One region of the Paenochrobactrum glaciei genome, then DNA from elsewhere that is predicted to be linked to it. Evidence: predicted binding sites of a transcription regulator. Region 1 holds the regulator's gene; each other region holds the start of a gene.
The links. Region 1 encodes PhoB, which activates phosphate uptake and scavenging genes when phosphate is short. Its sites were predicted from a motif close to TGTCATNNANCTGTCAT; they were not measured.
Positions count from the first base shown of each region.

Region 2: the regulator PhoB is predicted to act here: its motif matches at 1,556-1,572, upstream of ABDZ76_RS08805 (RNA degradosome polyphosphate kinase).
Region 3: the regulator PhoB is predicted to act here: its motif matches at 4,583-4,599, upstream of ABDZ76_RS10470 (DapH/DapD/GlmU-related protein).

Region 1 is NZ_BAAADE010000001.1:1,002,879-1,009,596, reverse strand. Features, by position in the region: gene ABDZ76_RS04735 (PIG-L family deacetylase) at 1-480, shown strand, start outside; gene ABDZ76_RS04730 (cell wall hydrolase) at 604-1,527, opposite strand; gene phoB (phosphate regulon transcriptional regulator PhoB) at 2,069-2,755, opposite strand; gene phoU (phosphate signaling complex protein PhoU) at 2,944-3,666, opposite strand; gene pstB (phosphate ABC transporter ATP-binding protein PstB) at 3,702-4,523, opposite strand; gene pstA (phosphate ABC transporter permease PstA) at 4,538-5,866, opposite strand; gene pstC (phosphate ABC transporter permease subunit PstC) at 5,866-6,718, opposite strand, start outside.
Region 2 is NZ_BAAADE010000002.1:504,837-511,554, forward strand. Features, by position in the region: gene ABDZ76_RS08795 (FAD-dependent monooxygenase) at 1-1,147, opposite strand, end outside; gene ABDZ76_RS08800 (zinc-finger domain-containing protein) at 1,166-1,420, opposite strand; gene ABDZ76_RS08805 (RNA degradosome polyphosphate kinase) at 1,672-3,873, shown strand; gene ppx (exopolyphosphatase) at 3,873-5,408, shown strand; gene rnd (ribonuclease D) at 5,526-6,677, opposite strand.
Region 3 is NZ_BAAADE010000003.1:194,558-201,275, forward strand. Features, by position in the region: gene ABDZ76_RS10450 (acetyl-CoA carboxylase biotin carboxylase subunit) at 1-685, opposite strand, end outside; gene ABDZ76_RS10455 (acyl-CoA carboxylase subunit beta) at 731-2,263, opposite strand; gene ABDZ76_RS10460 (helix-turn-helix domain-containing protein) at 2,393-3,814, shown strand; gene ABDZ76_RS10465 (glycosyltransferase family 29 protein) at 3,838-4,449, opposite strand; gene ABDZ76_RS10470 (DapH/DapD/GlmU-related protein) at 4,670-5,329, shown strand; gene phnN (phosphonate metabolism protein/1,5-bisphosphokinase (PRPP-forming) PhnN) at 5,452-6,018, shown strand; gene phnF (phosphonate metabolism transcriptional regulator PhnF) at 6,198-6,718, shown strand, end outside.

The DNA of each region.
Region 1 (6,718 bases):
CGTAAAGATCTGGCAGCTGCCGTACCGGCTCTGCATGAGTGGGTTAAGAAGGGCGGCCATCTGGTAACCCTTTATCACCGTCCAAGCGATGGCTGGAACCCTGAAACTGTGCCGCCGGCATTCCTGAAAATCGGTTCGCCTTCCATCCGCTTCCGCGTGACAGACGCGAATTCGGAGGTGGATATTCTTGAGCCGGATCATCCATTGCTCAACTACCCGAACAAGATCGGGCCGGAAGACTGGGCGAATTGGGATAAGGAACGCGGTCTTTATTTCGCATCCGAATGGGACGAGGCTTATAAGCCGTTGCTCGCCATGAGTGATGCCGGTGAAGACAAGCTGAAAGGCTCTTTGGTTTCGGCTGAAATCGGTGAAGGCCGTCATACTCATACAAGCCTTGTGCTGCATCATCAGCTGGACAAACTGGTGCCGGGTGCATTCCGCTTGCTGGCCAATCTGGTTCAGCCTGCTAAGCACTAAGAGCATTTCCAGCAAAAGTGTGAAGCGGTTTTGCGTAGGATAATGCGATAAAGAAACAATATGACAATGAAAAAGCCCCGTCAGTTCTGTTGACGGGGCTTTTTTATAGAGAAAATAAAAAAATCAGTTGAGGGTCGGGCGCTGCTGGGTCAGCAAAAATGCGCCGATCGCATCGACATTTTCTGCTGCTGGGGCATAGGCCAGCGATGATGCGGCCGGTGTTGCTGTGTTGGGTGTTGTTGCTGGCAGCGGCACTTGCAGTTCAGCGACTTGCGAAGCCGCATTTGTCTGCGTCTGAGCTGGTGCCTGAACCTTTGGCTCGGCGCTGGCAATCATGGTTGCTGGTGCAACTATTGCTGCTGGTTCTTCAGCTGTCTGTGGTGTGGTTACATTATATGCTTTGCCACTTGGCACAGCCTGATTTTGCGGTGTGTAGATCATCGCAAGATTATATGGCTCAGTCGGAACAGGCGCTTGCAGGGAGCCGTCTTTGTTGCGCTTTTCATAGAAAGCATTGCCACCGGCGACTAGCACATAATGCATATTCTTGTAAGGGAATTTCAAACCGGCGGTGTGGAAGAACATTGAATTTTTAGCAGCCGGATGGCGCTTACCCTTCAACACATCATCGGCGGCTTTTTGAACATCCGGCAGTGCCTTGGAGTTCATCTTGCGGGTAAGGACACCCGGCGCAAACTGGTTTTTCTGTCCGACAACGCCACAAATCGTATCAGGATATTGTTTTGACAGCAGACGGTTAATCACCACGGTGCCGACGGCCACGAGGCCATCCTGACTGGAGCGGTTGGCTTCAAAGAACATGGCGCGTTCAAGGCACTCACGGTCTTTGGCAGTGTAGGTATAAGTTTTCACACCATTGATATTCATGACATTGCCTTTATCGGCACTGGCAATTTTTGATTGCTTGGCGCTTTTAAGCGCTGCTGTCTGATCGGTGGTGGTGCAGCCCGATACAATTACTGATGCCGCCAGCATTGCCATTGTCAGGGCAAACTTTGCCGAATGACCAGAGAACATGTGTTTCATCAGTTTAATCCTATATCAGGCACTAAAGTTTGGGGGTGCTATGGTGCTTGCCCAAAGCTTTTAACTTTGTCTTTCGTGGATCCGTGTGATTTTTTAACCGCATTCGAACCTGTGGGTCAAATGTCACAGTTACAATAAATTCGTGAATGAACGCCTAAAAGACGCGAAGTTTATCGGGATACAGACCTGATGAAACTTTATTTATATTAATATTTTCTTAAAAAGCTTTGACTGATGCTGCGGCGCATTTTCATGCAGCTTGCTTTAAAAGCCCCTGAGTTACAGCCTTTTCAGGCAAACAAAGAGAGGCAGGGCAGTTTCGTTTGCTTTAACGCAGACTTAGACCGGACGCAATTTCAAAACCGCTAACGGGCTTTTGCAATTATGGTTCCGGACACCATTCTCAACTTTATGCGTGAATTGTAACTTTGCGTGAGAATTGACCCGTTTGTACGAATTTCATTCAAAACTATGATTTACAGGACAGATATCGATTCGAAAAAGCGGCAGCCGATTTAATCGAACTGCCGCTTTTTTAATCTTAACCGAATGAGTATCCTGCGCCACGCACAGTACGGATCGGGTCGGTGGAACCATTCGGGTTAATGGCTTTGCGCAGGCGCCCGATATGAACGTCCACGGTGCGGTCATCAACGTAAATATCAGCGCCCCAAACACCATCCAGCAATTGGCTTCGCGAAAACACGCGCCCTGGTGCCATCATGAAATATTCAAGCAGGCGATATTCTGTCGGGCCCAGATGCACTTCCTTGTCTTTACGATAGACACGGTGCTGCTGGCGATCGAGGATGAGATCGCCGACTTTCAGCACATGGGAGAGCAAGCTCGGATTAGCACGGCGCAGCATGGCTTTGACACGGGCAATCAGCTCAGGTGTCGAGAAAGGTTTGACCACATAGTCATCCGCGCCCACGGCCAGACCGCGCACGCGCTCGCTTTCTTCGCCGCGGGCTGTCAGCATGATAATCGGCAGGCGTTCGGTCTCTGCGCGCTGGCGCAGGCGACGGCATAGTTCAATGCCGGAGACACCGGGCAGCATCCAATCCAAAATCAACAGGTCGGGCACATCTTCGCGTAAAGCAATTTCTGCTTCATCGCCGCGCATGATGGTTGTGACCTGATAGCCTTCCGCTTCCAGATTATAGCGCAGCAATACACTAAGCGCTTCTTCATCTTCCACGACGGCAATTTTGGGAGCATGTGACATCACGAGATTCCTTCAGTCAATTGGCGCAAAAGTCAGACCATGCAGTTGCAATGTAAGTCTGGGTAAGTCTGGCAGGCTGAAATTGCGACAAAGCTAGGGTGCAGAGCGGGAGCGCCGCTCTTGAAAACTACATAAAACCGTTGGCGGACAATTATTTTCATCAAAATCTTGTCCGCCTTTCCGGTCATTTAAGGCTTGCGGGCCTCATCCACGATGATGTCGTGGCTGAGGTCTTCCTTTGGCCGTTCGGCCGGCATTTGCTGGCCGGTGACGATATAATAAACCGTCTCGGCAATATTGGTGGCGTGGTCGCCGATGCGCTCAATGTTTTTGGCGCTGAACAGCAAATGGGTGCAGGAAGAGATGTTGCGCGGATCTTCCATCATATAAGTGAGAAGCTCACGGAAGATCGAGGTGTACATAGCGTCGATTTCATCATCGCGGTCACGCACAATATTGATCTGTGCCACCGAACGGGTGGCATAGGCATCAAGCACTTCTTTTAGCTGGGTGAGTGCCAGTTCAGCCAAGGTTTCAAGGCCGCGATAGAGCTTGACGGATTGGCGGGTGTCGGAAACAGCCGCCACGCGTTTGGCAATGTTTTTGCCCAAATCACCAACGCGTTCCAGATCAGCGGAAATGCGGATGGCACCGATAATTTCGCGCAGGTCAATCGCCATTGGCTGACGCTTGGCAATGATGGTGATGGCTTTGTCGTCGATCTCGCGCTCGGCAGCATCGAGAAACAGATCATCAGCAATGACGCGCTGTGCCAGTTCTTGGTCGGCATTGACGATTGCGGCAATGGATTGCTCGACCATACGCTCGGCATGGCCGCCCATTTCGGCAATCTTATGGGCCAGAAATTTCAGTTCTTCATCATAAGAGCGGACAGTGTGTTTTATAGGCATGAAAAAACCTCTTAAAAAAGTATCGGCAACAACAATCAGCCGAAGCGGCCGGTGATGTAGTCCTGTGTCCGTTTTTCTTTTGGTGCGGTGAAGATCGCTTCAGTTTCGCCTTCCTCGACAATATTGCCAAGATGGAAGAAGGCGGTTTTTTGCGAAACACGCGCGGCTTGCTGCATGGAGTGGGTTACGATTGCAATCGTATAATTCTGGCGCAGTTCGTCGATCAGCTCTTCGATCTTAGCTGTGGCAATCGGGTCAAGCGCCGAGCAAGGCTCATCCATGAGGATAACTTCAGGGCTGACTGCAATAGCGCGGGCAATGCACAGGCGCTGCTGCTGACCACCGGAAAGGCCGGTGCCGGCATCATGAAGGCGGTCTTTGACCTCTTCATAAAGGCTGGCCTTTTTCAGGCTGGTAATAACCGTTTCTTCCAGATCGGTACGGTCTTTGACAAGGCCGTGAATACGCGGGCCGTAAGCCACATTGTCGAAGATGGATTTTGGAAACGGATTAGGCTTCTGGAATACCATGCCAACGCGGGCGCGCAGTTCCACCACGTCGATTTTCGGATCGTAAATATCCTCATTATCGAGCGTGATCTTGCCTTCGACGCGACAGCCCTCAATCGTATCATTCATACGGTTAAGCGAGCGCAGGAAGGTGGACTTGCCGCAACCCGAAGGGCCGATCAGAGCCGTGACCATCTTTTCAGGAATGTCGAGATCAACTCCGAACAGCGCTTGTTTTGCGCCATAAAACACGCTGACTTTTTCACCGCGCATTTTGATTGGTTGGGCGCTGAGGTTCATATTAACTCCCGGTGTGTTGTCCTGAGGATGTTCTGATACATAATTCATCGTTATGGCTCCGCTTACCAACGACGCTCGAAGCGGCGGCGCAGGATGATGGCAGCAATGTTCATAATGGCCAAGAATGCCAGAAGTACAATGATGGCACCGGATGTGCGTTCCCCAAAGGCACGCTCGGCTTCGTTCGCCCACATGAAGATCTGAACCGGCAGCGCCGTTGCAGGATCAAGCGGTGAAACCGGTACGTTGGCCACGAAAGCAACCATACCGATGAGAAGAAGCGGTGCAGTTTCACCCAAAGCCTGTGCCAGACCAATAATGGTGCCGGTCAGAATGCCTGGTGCTGCAAGCGGCAGCACGTGGTGAAACACAACTTGTGTTTTGGAAGCGCCAAGGCCTAAAGCGGCATCGCGGATGGATGGTGGCACAGCACGCAGTGCTGCACGGGTGGCAATGATGATGGTTGGCAGGGTCATCAGCGAAAGCACCAGACCACCGACCAGAGAGGCTGAACGCGGCCAGCCGAAGAGGTTGATGAAAACTGCCAGTCCCAACAGACCAAAAACGATGGAAGGAACAGCTGCCAGATTGTTGATGTTGACTTCGACCAAGTCGGTGAAGCGGTTTTTCTTGGCAAATTCTTCCAGATAAATGGAGGCCGCAACACCTACCGGCAGCGCTACACAAAGCACGATCAGCATCATGTAAAGCGAGCCGACAAAGGCAACAGCCAGACCGGAGGTTTCAGGGCGGCTGGATGCGCCGTTGAGAAAAAGCCCCGTGTTGAAGGACTGCCCCATCACGCTTTGTTCTGAAAGCGTGTTCATCCATGTAACCTGACGGTCGGACACTTTGCGGTTTGTTTCCGCTACACTCAAATCGATCTGGCCTTTAAAGGCTGAATCAATATCGGCGCTGGCAAGGAATTTGATATTCTGTGTTGTGCCAATGAGCGACGGATTATCCATCACCATCTGGCGCAGCTGCACGCGCACACCATCAGAATAGAATTTGCCCAGTTCACGCATAGCAGGCTTGTCGCTGGCCGGAACTTTCAAATGTTCTGCCAAGGCATTGCGTACCAAAATCGGGTAATTGGCGGTAATGAGGACATTCGGATCCTCAGCACGCTTATTGCCCGGATCAATGGTTTTTTCATCCAACATAACCGGAATGCTGACAGTGGTTTGCCAGAAAGCGGTGTAGCCATTGGAAAAGACGGTAAACAGCAATGAACAGAGGAAGAACACACCGATGGCAATTGCCAGCACACCATAAAGGCGGAAGCGGCGTTCAGCAGCATAGCGGCGTTTGATGCCGATATCACGGCGCGCTGGTTTTGCACTCATCGGGGCACCTGTTGAATTTGTAGTAAGGCTTGTGTCACTCATCAGTCGTACTGCTCCCGATATTTGCGAACAATATAGAGCGCAAAAATGTTCATGATCAGCGTCAGGAAGAACAAGGTGATGCCAAGCGCAAAGGCAACCAATGTCTGCGGTGAGTTAAACTCAAGGTCACCGGTCAGCTGATTGACGATTTTAACGGTAATGGTGGTCATAGCTTCAAACGGGTTGAGCGTCAGATTGGCGGCAACACCGGCAGCCAGCACCACAATCATGGTTTCACCGATCGCGCGTGATGCGGTGAGAAGCAGTGCGCCGACTATGCCCGGAAGAGCAGCAGGCAGCACGACTTTTTTGATGGTTTCCGATTGTGTCGCACCAAGACCGAGCGAGCCGTCACGCATGGAATTGGGCACGGCTGTAATGATGTCGTCGGAAAGCGAAGACACAAACGGGATCAGCATCACGCCCATCACCAAACCTGCGGTGAGCACGCTTTGTGCCATGATAAAGCCCTGACCACCGGCGATTGCCATGCTCAAATCACGTAAAAACGGGCCGACGGTGACCATGGCAAAGAAGCCGTAAACGATGGTCGGGATACCGGCCAGCAGCTCCAGCACCGGTTTGACAATGCTGCGCACCTTTGGCGAGGCATATTCTGCCATGTAAACGGCTGAGAAAAGGCCGACCGGAACGGCAAACAACATAGCAACAAAGGCGATATAAAGTGTACCGGCCAGCAGCGGAATAAGGCCGAACTGACCAACAGCACCATCAGAACCGGCAGCTGCAAAGCGCGGGTCCCAAACTGTGCCGAAGAAGAAATCAGAAAGAGAAACGGACTGGAAGAAAGTGATTGTCTGAAACAGCATCGAGAAAATGATGCCGACCGTG
Region 2 (6,718 bases), on a different contig from region 1:
CAGGTGAGCGCAACTTGAAAACCAGATTACGCGCAATGGCGACAGCACCGCTGGCATTATAAGCAAATTTATTGAAAGCGCCCCGTTTGGCGACAGACTGAATACGTTTCAATCGTGTGGAATTATAAGTGCTTAGCGCCTGCGGCCAGAGATTTTGGTTCAAGGGCAAGTACGCAGCAAGGCTGAAGGCGTCTTCAATCGCCATAGCAGCCCCTTGCGCAGCGAAAGGCGTAACGGCATGAGATGCGTCACCCAGCAGCACAAAGCGGTTGCTGACGACGAAATGCGGTTCTGCCATCTGAAAGAGCGGCCAATATGTCCACTGTTTGTTTTGCGCGATAATATCCCGAATAGCCGGATGCCAGTTTTGATATTCGGATGTTAGTTTTTGATGGTCGCCTGATTTGTCCCAACTTTTATCGCTGACCTGACCGCGGGTAATGGCGACAAAATTATAAGCGCTGCCGGCTTTGACCGGATAGGCGATAAAATGCCGGTCAGCTCCAAGCCATGCAGAGACGGCAGTTTGCTGGTTGATGGCTTGTAGAAAGCTTTGCGGCAGACCGGCTTTTTCAACGCTTAAGCGCCATGCTATATGGCCGCTGAATTCCGGTGCCGGTAAGGGTGAGCGTAGTTTAGACCATACGCCATCGCAACCAAGCAGCAGAGCGCCGTCATACTGCTCGTCTAAGCCATTATGAAGGACGGTGAGGCTGATGCCATTGCTATGTTCTTGAAATTGCACCGCTTCGCAGCCAAGCCGGATACTGATATCGGGATTGTCCTGACAGGTGCTTAAAAGAGCCGATTGTAAATCGGCGCGGTGGCATACAACATAAGGCGCACCCCATCGATGCACTGCCGCATCCAACGACATAGATGTCAGCGTTTTGGCGCTTTTGCCATCTTTGAGCAGGAGCGCTTGTGGTGTCACGGCTAAAGGTGTGAGTTTTTCCATCACGCCAAGGCGCTGAAGCAGCCTTGTGGCATTTGGCGCCAGTTGCAGACCGGCACCAATTTCTGAAAATTCAGCCGCTTTATCAAAAAGACAAACAGAAAAACCCTTATTCGCAAAAGCCAGTGCTGCTGTCAGACCGGCAACGCCGCCACCAGCGATGAGAACGGTTGGTTTTGCAGTGTTTTTCATTTTTGTTGTCGTTGCTGTTTAAGCAACCTTTGCTGTGTCGCTCACATAGGCGCAGCCAGCCGGCACAGTGGTGGTTGCATCAAGCTTGCTGTTGTAGCGGTAATGTGTGGAGCAATAAGGGCATACGGCCTCTGCCTCTGCACCCATATCGATAAACACATGCGGATGATCAAATGGCGGATTAGCGCCAACGCACATAAATTCCTTAACACCGATTTCAATAGCACGATGGCCGTCGCTGTTTTGAAAGTGAGGGATGATATGATCGGACATTGATAGCTCCGTTGCTTTAACCACGGTAATTAAAAAGTCTGTTGTTTGCCTGTAACCCGCCTGTAGCTTGGCTGCAACCAGCTTGACTTGTTTTGAGAAGCGATTTTATCTCTTCTAACTATTATTTGTCATTTTTGCTATAAAACTGTCATATGAAATGTCCATAGGTTGCAAACAATACCCAAATCAGGTTGCAACGGGATGGTTAGATCATGAATGATACGGCAGTGATGCAAAATTCGGAGCTGGAAATGGTGAATTCTGCTGAGGTCGTCGTTGCGGAAGAGCCGGTTTCTCTGGCGCATAGTCCGGCGAGATTCGTGAACCGGGAATTTTCCTGGTTACAGTTTAATCATCGGGTGCTGGAAGAAGCCTCAAATAAACGCCAGCCTCTGCTGGAACGGGTGCGTTTTCTTTCTATTTCTGCCGCCAATCTGGATGAGTTTTTCATGGTGCGCATTGCAGGTCTTGCAGCGCAGGTGCGTGAAGGCGTGGTGACACGTACGCCCGATGGCCGCACGCCGGAAGAACAGCTTGATTTTATTTTGTGCGAAGTGGGCAAATTGCAGCATGCGCAGCAGGTCTGCTTGTCAAACCTGCGTCAGGAATTGCTGGCGGAAAAAATCGAGATCGTCCGTCCTAATGCGATGACCAAAAAAGAACAGAAATGGCTTGAAACCCATTTTCAGGAAACCATTTTTCCGGTTCTCACCCCACTGTCGATTGATCCGGCGCATCCGTTTCCGTTCATTCCGAATTTGGGCTTTTCTATTGCGTTGCAACTGAGCCGCCAAAAAGATAAGCGCAATATGACCGCTTTGTTGCGTTTGCCGATTGCATTGAAGCGCTTCATCCAGTTACCGAATGAAAAAAGCCATCGTTTCGTGACTTTGGAAGATACGGTGAGCTTGTTTATTGGCAAACTGTTTCCGGGTTATGAAGTGGCTGAAGCGGGAACATTCCGCATCATTCGCGACAGCGATATTGAATTGCAGGAAGAAGCGGAAGATCTGGTGCGCTTGTTTGAAAGCGCTTTGAAACGCCGCCGCCATGGCGAAGTGATCCGCATCGAGTTTGATTCCGATATTTCCGAAAATTTGCGCGATCTGGTGGCGACCGAACTGGGTGTCTCGCAAAAGCGTGTCAGCGTTCTGGAAGGGTTGTTGGCACTCAATACTATTTCGGAGCTCATCAATGTTCCGCGTAATGATTTGAAATTCGTTACTTATAATCCGCGTTTCCCTGAGCGTATTCGTGAGCATGGCGGCAATTGCATGGCCGCTATTCGTGAAAAAGATATTATTGTTCATCATCCTTATGAGTCTTTTGATGTGGTGGTGCAGTTTCTGCGCCAAGCGGCACAAGACCCGGATGTGCTAGCGATCAAACAAACGCTTTACCGTACCTCCAATGACAGCCCGATTGTGCGTGCTTTGATTGATGCGGCGGAGGCCGGAAAATCAGTAACGGCTTTGGTTGAACTGAAAGCCCGCTTTGACGAAGAAGCCAATATTCGCTGGGCGCGTGATATGGAACGTGCTGGTGTGCAGGTGGTTTTCGGCTTTATTGACTGGAAAACGCACTCAAAAATGTCGCTGGTGGTGCGCCGTGAAAACCAGAAATTGCGCACCTATGTGCATCTGGGCACCGGCAATTATCATCCGGTAACCGCTAAAGTTTATACGGATTTGTCGTTTTTCACCTCTGATCCGGTGATCGCCGGTGATGTTGCCAATATTTTCAACTTCATCACCGGTTATACGCAGCCATCCGACGAGATGCAGATTGCGATTTCACCGCTGACCTTGCGTGGCCGTATTCTCAAGCATATTGAAGATGAGATTACTCACGCCAAAGCAGGGCGCAAAGGCTCGATCTGGATGAAGATGAACTCGCTGGTTGATCCGCAAATCATCGATGCGCTTTATCGTGCCAGCACGGCGGGCGTTGAGATTGAGCTGGTGGTGCGCGGCATTTGCTGTCTGCGTCCGGGTGTGCCGGGTCTATCTGAAAATATCCGCGCCAAGTCGATTGTCGGTCGCTTTTTGGAGCATAGCCGGATATTCTGTTTCGGTAATGGTCATGAGCTGCCGTCCGAACACGCGATCGTTTATATTGGCTCGGCTGATATGATGCCGCGCAATCTGGATCGTCGTGTCGAGACCTTGGTGCCGATTACCAATCCGACCGTTCATCAGCAGATTTTATCGCAGATCATGCTGGCAAATGTTGTCGATAATCAGCAAAGCTATGAGTTGCTGGCTGATGGCACATCACGCCGGATAGAAACAGCAGAGGGTGAAGAAGCCTTCAATGCACAGGAATATTTTATGACGAATCCGAGCCTTTCCGGCCGTGGCAAGTCGCTTAAATCTTCTGCACCGCGCTTGATTGCGCTGCGAAAACGGGCACAAGCCGCACAAGCTGCCCAAACCGAAAGAACCTCAAGCTAATGTCCAACCCTCCGTCTGCTCAAGGTCGCCTCAAAGGCTTACGTCCGGTTGCCGTTATTGATATTGGCTCCAACTCTGTCCGTGTTGTGGTTTATGAAGGGGTAGTGCGGTCGCCGACCGTATTGTTCAACGAAAAAATCCTCTGCGGACTGGGTAAAGGCTTGGCCAAAACAGGGCGGCTGAACGACAAGTCGGTTGAAGATGCCTTGCGGGCGCTGAAACGGTTTCGCGCTTTGGCCGAACAGGCCGGCGCGATTTCGCTGCATGTGATTGCGACAGCGGCGGCGCGTGAAGCGGAAAACGGGCCGGATTTTATTGCGCAGGCAGAGGCTATTTTAGGCCGTCATATTGAAGTGCTGAGCGGCAAGGAAGAGGCGACCTATTCGGCAGATGGGGTGATTTCGGGTTTTTATAATCCGCATGGCATCACCGGTGACTTAGGCGGTGGTTCGCTGGAACTGGTGCAGGTAAGCGGCCATGATATTGGTGAAGGCATTACGCTGCCGCTGGGTGGTTTGCGTTTGCAGGATATGTCAAATGACAATCTGGAAGAGGCGGCCAAAATTGCCCGCTCGCATTTAAGCAAAGCGGATTTGCTCAAAAAGGCGCAAGGCCAGATTTTCTATGCGGTTGGGGGAACATGGCGTAACCTTGCCAAGCTTTATATGACATCGAAAAAATATCCGCTCAATGTCATGCATGGCTATGAAATTCCGCTGAAAGAAGCGCAGACCTTTTTAACGCGGGTGGCCAAAGGCGATGTTGATAAAATGCGCGGCATTGAAGCGGTTTCAAAAAACCGTCGTCAATTGCTGGCCTTTGGTGCGACAGTGCTTTTGGAAGTCTTGCGCCGCATGAAGCCGTCAAAGATTGTTTTTTCGGCGCTTGGTGTGCGTGAAGGCTATCTTTATTCGCTTTTGCCGAAGAATGAGCAAAGGCTTGATCCGCTATTGGCTTCAGCCGAAGAACTCGCCATTTTGCGTTCGCGTTCGCCGCGCCATGCGCGTGAGCTTGCAGCATGGACAACCATGTCGCTTAAAGCGCTTGGATATGATGAAACCGAAGACGAGGGGCGCTATCGGCAAGCCGCCTGTTTGCTGGCAGATATCAGCTGGCGCGCACATCCTGATTATCGCGGTTCGCAGGCTTTAAACATTATCGCGCATAGTTCCTTTGGCGGCATTGATCATGCGGGGCGCTCATTTATGGCGCTTGCCAATTATTATCGCCATGAAGGCTTGGTCGATGATGATGTGGCACCGGAAATTCTCACCCTTGCTACGCCGCGCTTACGTGAACGTGCGCGTTTGCTGGGTGCGTTGCTGCGTGTGGTTTATTTGTTGTCAGCTTCGATGCCGGGCGTTATTCCGCGGCTCTATTGGGTTGGCAGTGGCGATGAATATGCACTGATGGTGCCGGCTGATCTGGCTGATCTTGTTTCCGACCGCCCGATTGGCCGTTTGCAGCAATTGGCTAAAGTGACAGGCAAGAAACTGTCATATGAAATAGAAGTCGAACTCGACAAAGCCGATTAGAGTATAATTTTGAAATATGAGAGCGACCTTTGTGTGCCAAGTCTGGCACACGGTGTTTTAATGAAAAAGCCGCATCAAGATGCGGCTTTTTTCATAATCCGATTGCTTGATTAAAAATCAAGATTCAACGGTGGTGATGCTACGGTTTTCAAACTTGATGCTGAGTTTACCATTAATCAGATCAAGGGCTTTCTGGCCGAAAACCTCACGACGCCAGCCGCTTAAAGCTGCCACTTTGGCTTTTTCGCCTTCGCTGGCAATTTTGTCGATATCATCCGAATTGGCAACGATTTTAGCCGCAACGCCATGTTTTTCGGTGGTGAGTTTTAACAGCACTTTAAGAAGATCGGCCGCCGCAGCAGAACCTTCCTGCGAATGGGTTTGCTTTGGCAATTTCGGCAGCTCTTCTTTAGGAATTGCCAGCGCTGTTTGAATAGCAACCAGCAGACTTGCGCCTTGTGCTGAGCGTTCCCAACCCTTTGGAATGGTACGCAAACGGCCCAAGGCTTCCAGATCACGCGGCTGTTGCTGGGCAATTTCGCCGATAGCGTCATCCTTGATGACACGGCCACGCGGCACATTACGTTCACGCGCTTCACGTTCACGCCATGCAGCAACCGATTTCAAAATGGCCAGTTCCATTGGCTTGCGCACGCGATATTTAACGCGCTTCCACGCATCATCAGGATGGAGATCATAGGTTTCAACGGCAGTTAGAATTGCCATTTCTTCCTTGACCCAATCACTGCGACCGTCTTTTTCAAGCTGTTCTTTCAGATGCAGATAAACATCGCGCAAATGCGTGACATCAGCCAGCGCATAATCAAGCTGCTTGTCGGTCAGCGGGCGACGGCGCCAGTCGGTAAAGCGTGAGGTTTTGTCAATATGAGCACCGGTGACTTTGGAAACCAGTGCGTCATAAGAAATGGCATCACCAAAGCCGCAAACCATCGCGGCAACTTGTGAATCAAACACCGGCTCAGGGATGAGATTACCCAAATGATAGATGATTTCGATGTCCTGGCGCGCGGCATGAAAGACTTTGACAATGTCTTTATTGCCCATCAGCTTGAAAAATGAACTCAAATCCAGACCGGGCGCCAGAGCATCCACCAAAGCGGTTGCATCCGGCGAGGCCATCTGGATCAGGCACAGTTCTGGCCAGAAGGTTGTTTCACGGATAAATTCCGTATCAACTGTGACGAAATTAGATTTCGACAGTGCTTCAATTGCCTCTTCGAGGTCTTGCGTGGTGGTGATCAGTGTCATGACATTTTCTATAAAGAAAGCGGCGTGCTTTGTCGCGCCTG
Region 3 (6,718 bases), on a different contig from region 1:
ATTCACGCTCGCCTAAGTAAATAATATTGCCGTGCTTGTCGCCAAGCACCTGAATTTCGATATGGCGTGGCTGAGTGACGAATTTTTCAATGAAAATACGGTCGTCACCGAATGAGTTTTTAGCTTCATTTTTGGCCGCCTGAAAGCCTTCGCGAGCCTCTAAATCGTTCTCGGCAATACGCATGCCCTTACCGCCGCCACCGGCTGAGGCTTTGATCATCACCGGATAGCCGATATTGGAAGCAATTTTCACCGCTTCATCAGCACTTTCAATCAGCCCCATATGACCGGGAACGGTGGAAACGCCAGCCTCGGAAGCCAGTTTTTTCGAGGTGATTTTATCACCCATTGCAAGAATTGCGCCTTCCGGCGGGCCGATGAAAGCCACGCCGAGCTTGTCGAGAGCTGCGGCAAAAGCCGGATTTTCTGACAGAAAACCATAGCCTGGATGAACAGCATCAGCGCCGGTTTGGCGGATGGCGTCCAGAATTTTGTCGATGACAATATAGGACTGGTTGGATGGTGCAGGGCCGATATGTACAGCTTCATCAGCCATTGAGACATGAAGCGCGTTACGGTCGGCGTCTGAATAAACAGCAACTGTGGCAATGCCCATTTTCTTCGCGGTTTTGATGACGCGACAGGCAATTTCACCTCGGTTAGCAATGAGAATTTTTTTAAACATATTAAATCCAGCTTCGGTTGAATGGTTTAAGCCCGAGGGAAAAAATTACAGCGGAATTGTATCGTGCTTGCGCCAGCGCTTTTCAGTGCGCTTGTTGCGCAGTGAAGCAAAGGCACGGGCGATACGGCGGCGCGATGAATGAGGCATGATGACCTCATCAATAAAGCCGCGTTCTGCTGCCACAAACGGATTGGCAAAACGGGTTTCGTATTCCGCTGTGCGTTCCGCGATTTTTTCGGGATCATTCAGTTCCGAGCGATAGAGAATTTCGGTGGCGCCTTTTGCACCCATCACAGCGATTTCTGCTGTTGGCCATGCATAGTTGATATCAGCGCCGATATGTTTGGAAGCCATCACGTCATAAGCACCGCCATAGGCTTTGCGGGTAATGAGTGTGACCATCGGGACGGTGGCTTGTGAATAAGCAAAGAGCAGTTTCGCGCCATGCTTGATCACGCCGCCATATTCCTGTGCAGTGCCCGGCAAAAAGCCCGGTACATCTACAAGGGTGAGGATCGGGATATTGAACGCATCGCAGAAGCGCACAAAACGTGCCGCTTTACGGGACGCATCAATATCAAGGCAACCGGCCAGTACCATTGGCTGGTTGGCAACAACACCGACGGTCTGGCCATCAATGCGGACAAAGCCGGTGAGAATGTTTTTGGCGAAAGCTTCCTGAATCTGGAAGAAGGCACCTTCATCGGCGATAGCGTAAATCAACTCGCACATATCATATGGCTTGTTGGAGGCATCGGGAATGAGGGTGTCGAGGCGCTGCTCAAGGCGTGCGGGGTCATCAAAACTTGGACGCTTTGGTGTGCTTTCCAGATTGTTGAGCGGCAGGTAATCAAACAGGATGCGCACTTGTTCAAGCGCTTCAATGTCGTTTTCATAAGCACCGTCAGCAACGGAAGATTTGCTGGTATGGGTGCGTGCACCCCCCAGTTCTTCAGCGGTTACAATTTCGTTGGTGACGGTTTTTACCACATCAGGGCCGGTGACAAACATATAAGAGCTGTCACGCACCATGAAAATAAAATCGGTCATAGCAGGGGAGTAAACCGCACCGCCGGCGCATGGCCCCATGATGACGGAAATCTGTGGTACAACGCCGGAGGCTTCGACATTACGTTTAAACACTTCGGCATAACCGGCCAGCGATGCAACGCCTTCTTGAATACGTGCGCCACCGGAATCGTTCAAACCAATGACAGGCGCGCCGTTTTGCAGTGCCATATCCATAATTTTGCAAATTTTTTGCGCGTGTGTTTCAGATAAAGAGCCGCCGAGAACGGTAAAGTCCTGACTAAACACATAGACCTGACGGCCATTGATGGTGCCCCAGCCGGTAACAACACCATCACCGGCGATTTTCTGGGAGGCCATGCCGAAATCCACCGCGCGGTGGGTGACATACATGTCGTATTCTTCAAACGACCCTTCATCCAGCAGCACTTCGATACGCTCACGGGCGGTCAGCTTACCTTTTGAATGTTGGGCATCAATTCGCTTCTGCCCGCCGCCAAGCCTTGCTTCCGCACGGCGTGTTTCGAGTTGCTCTAAAATAGATCGCATTTCATCTCCCAATTGCAAAATATTGCACTTCTTTTAACACCTTAACGGAAGAGGGGGCTTCACAGAACCGGTAAACATGTGGCAATGTGTAAATTATAAAAATGCAAACTCTAAATTGCGAAATTGCAAATGGCTATTGGTAAACTCTATATCGGGCGTAAAATTCGTGAATTGCGCGATGCGCATAAATCCACGCAGAGTAAGTTTGCCGAGCGCATCGGCATTTCAACCAGCTATCTCAATCAGATTGAGAATAATCAGCGTCCGGTTTCCGCATCTGTTTTGGTGGCTTTGGCTGAAAAATTCGAGATTAATATCTCCGAATTGTCTTCAGGCGAAGGCGACCGATTGCTTTCGGCTTTATCCGAGGCACTGAATGATCCGATTTTTGACAATCTTAATATGACCGCGCAGGAGCTGAAACTTGTCAGCCAAAGTGCGCCGAATATGGCGCATGCTCTGATCCGCGCGCATCAGGGATTTCGTCGGAATAGCGAGCAGTTAGCATCACTTAGTGATAGTTTGGGGCGCAGTGCCTCATTAGCAGAAACCACGCCTTTTGAAGAAGTGCGCGACTTTTTTCACTTCGTTGATAATTATATTCATGCACTCGATATTGAGGCAGAAAAACTGTCGCAGGAATTGCAGCTTGAAAATAGCGATCACCGCTATACGCAGCTCTGTCAGTATTTAGAGCAAAAGCATCATATCCATGTGGTGAGTGACAAGGATAGCGGCGAGATTTTGCGGCAGTTTGATCCGCTGACCTCGACCTTACGTATGAACCCTTATGCGGCGCCTTCAACGCGTGATTTTCAGTTAGGCTTGCAAATTGCGCAGGTTCACGCCAGTGAGCTGATCGAGAATATTGCAAAAAATGCAAATTTTCGAACCCAAGAAGCCTTTGAAATTTGCAAAATCGGCTTACAAAATTATTTTGCCGGTGCGCTTTTGCTGCCCTATACGTTTTTTCATAGCACAGCCGCAGAACTGCGTCATGATTTGGAATTATTATCGGTACGTTTTGGGGCAAGTCTTGAGCAAGTTTGCCATCGATTGAGCACATTGCAGCGGCCGGGTTTAAAAGGCGTGCCGGTCTTTTTTGCCCGTGTGGATCGTGCCGGTAATATTACCAAGCGCCACAGTGCGGCGCGGTTGCAATTTGCCCGCTTTGGTTCGGCCTGTCCGCTATGGAATGTGCATGAGGCCTTTGAAACCCATGATCGTATCATTCGCCAATTAGCGGAAACGCCGGATGGCGCGCGTTACCTTTGCTTAGCAACACAGATTTCTAAAGGTACGGGTGGTTTCAGCCGGCCGCAGCAGCGTTATGCTTTGGCATTTGGCTGTGAAATTTCTTACGCGCATACATTTATTTATTCGGATGATTTGGATCTATCAGCGCGTGCAAGTTTTACTCCAATTGGCGTTTCCTGTCGTATTTGTGAGCGCACGCAATGTCCGCAACGCGCTGTCCCGCCATTAATGCAGAAAATTCATGTCGATCATAATAGCAGAGCAACCCTGCCTTATATGATCGAAAAATCTTGAGATCGAAGGTTTGAAATGCCGTCTCAGTTGAGAAAGCTGAGACGGCCTTCATTGATTTTTTGTTCAATCCATTGACGTTCGGCATCCCATGCGTGGCGCTTCCAGCCTTCCCATGTGAAACCGCAAATACGGATGTCCCATTCGTCAGCATCATGGGTTTGCAACATATACCAGATGCCTAAAAAGCCGGTGCTTGGGAAAAGCTTCTTCATGTCTTTTTCGGCAATACCGAGTTGGGCGCAAGCCTGCATATAAAATTCAGGAGACATGATGCGAATATCTTTATATTCGCCAATAATATCAATTGTTTGATGTGTCCAATCGGCGCGACGTCCTTTCAACCGTGAAAGAATATTCGGCTTTGGATGATATTTTTCAACGATACTAGGGTGATAGGGCAACATGATTTCTTGTGTGGCTTCAAAAATCGGCGACTGCATAAAATCAGGTTCCTGCAAACGCCTTTGCATATGTTTGCTGGTGGCCGCAACTATAAGCAGATCAGTTTTAGTGCCAGCCGCTTCAACTGGATGCAGTGCATCATTAAAGCGTACAACATAATCAGCATTGTCGATTGATTGTGAGAGATCCGAGCCAAGCGGAGCACTGCCGACCAGAACCAAAGTCTTTTTCATTATCAGATACTGCTTTTGTATAATTAGGTAATTTTTATACAAGCAGCGTAATGAGGCATCATCACGAAGATCGATATCACTTTTTTGTCATTAACAGTATCTAATGTAAAAAACGTGAACAGTTACATCAAACTGTCGTGGATGCGTCATGAGCAGATTACATCCATGCGTTAATGGGAGCGGATAATATTTATCTGTTTCTTTCAAAGGCTTGGTTTTCGTGAAAAAGCTCTCAGTCACACCACTCGTCCATGATACTGCCGACATCAAAAACAGCACCTTGGGTGCTTATACTGAAGTGGGGGCGCGCAGTCGCGTCTCCGAAACAGCACTGGGTGATTATTCATATCTTGGCATTGATTGCGAAATTTGGTGTGCCGATATTGGCAAATTTGCAAATATTGCCAGTCATGTTCGTATTAATGCGACAAACCATCCGACATGGCGCGCAACTTTGCATCATTTTACCTATCGCGCCAGCTATTACTGGCCGGATGAGCAGGACGAAGCCGAGTTCTTTGAATGGCGCAGAAGCCATATGGTGACGATTGGTCATGATACATGGTTCGGGCATGGCTCAACTATTTTGCCGGGTGTCAGTGTCGGGAATGGTGCCGTGATTGGCGCCGGAGCGGTCGTTAGCCGTGATGTTGCGCCTTATACGATTGTTGGCGGTGTGCCGGCGCGTCTCATTCGTGAGCGTTTTGATCTGGCCACAGGGCAGCGTCTTAATAGGCTGGCATGGTGGGATTGGGATCATCAGCAATTGCATAAAGCACTCGATGATTTCCGCAGCCTCGATATTGAAGCGTTTCTTGCAAAATATGAAAGTGCTGTGAACACAAAGACTGTGATGCAGCATTTAAACCATGATGCATAAAATAAGCTTTTATCATGCTTGCAACCGGTCGACTTTCTATCTGCCAACCATTAAACCCATGCATGCACGCGTTGGCAGAGTGACAATTTTTGCACCGCTTGCAAAGGAGGCCTGTAACATCAATGCAGAATGACAATTCCCAAGGCTGTTTCATTGCGGTTGTAGGCCCAAGCGGTGCCGGTAAAGACACGATTATGGATGCTGCGCGTGAAGCGCTGAAAGATGATGATCGTTTTCATTTCGCGCGTCGTATTATAACGCGTCCGCAAATGGCAGGCACAGAAGATCATGATAGTCTGGACGAGATTGCATTTGCCAAAGCTGTCGCGGATGGCGCTTTTGCTCTGCATTGGCAGGCTCATGGTTTAAACTATGCTTTGCCGCGTTCAATAGACGACGAAATTGCCAATGGTTTGATAGTGATCGCGAATGTTTCGCGCCGTGTACTGGATGAAATTCGGCTCTGTTATCCATGTCGTTCGGTGGTGATGATTACGGCGCGTGCTGATGTTTTGGCCAGACGACTGGCGGCGCGTGGCCGCGAAACAGAACAGGATATCGCGGCGCGTCTTGCACGCGAAGTCAGCTTCGATAATGATGCAGCCGATGTTGTTAAAATCGACAATTCCGGTGATGTTGCATTAGCAATTGATGCTTTTTTACAGCATTTGCGAAGTGTCAAAGCGTAATTTCTATAGTTTCAAATTTGTTTAAAAAATCGAAAGCCCCGCAATGCGGGGCTTTATTTTTGGTCACAATGTGAAAGGCTATTTTGTTGCAAAAGGTCACGAACTTGTCTCGGTAGTTTCATACGCCCTACACAAATTATAGCTAAAACATAAGTCATCCGAATGACTATGAGGCTTTTATGTTGCGGGAACAATGGCAGATAATTCGTGATGAAATCGCCGAAGATATTACTAAGGGCAGTATCCTTTCGGGCGAAAAGCTACCGACTGAGCCGGAGTTGTGCCAAAAATTCGGTGTAGGCAGGCATTCAGTTCGTCGTGCCATTGATGCGCTTGCTGTTGAGGGCAAATTAAGGGTGGAGCATGGGCGCGGCATCTTTGTCGAAGATGCACCATTGATCGATTATAATATCGGGCGTCGTGCGCGTTTCCGGCAAAATTTGCGCTCACAAGGCGTGGTGCCGGGCGGTAGTGTTATCGGTTATGAATTGTGCTCCGCGTCACCGGTTGTGGCTAAAGCTTTGCAATTGGCTGAAGGAACGCCGGTTCATTGTCTCTTCAGTCAAGGCATGGCTGATGGCGTGCCAATTTGCCTTGGTTATTCCTATCATGATGCAGCACGCTTTGCGGATCTGCCAAGCTTGCGGCAGAAAAACGTACCGATTACTGATATCTACCGCCATTATGGTATTCAGGATTA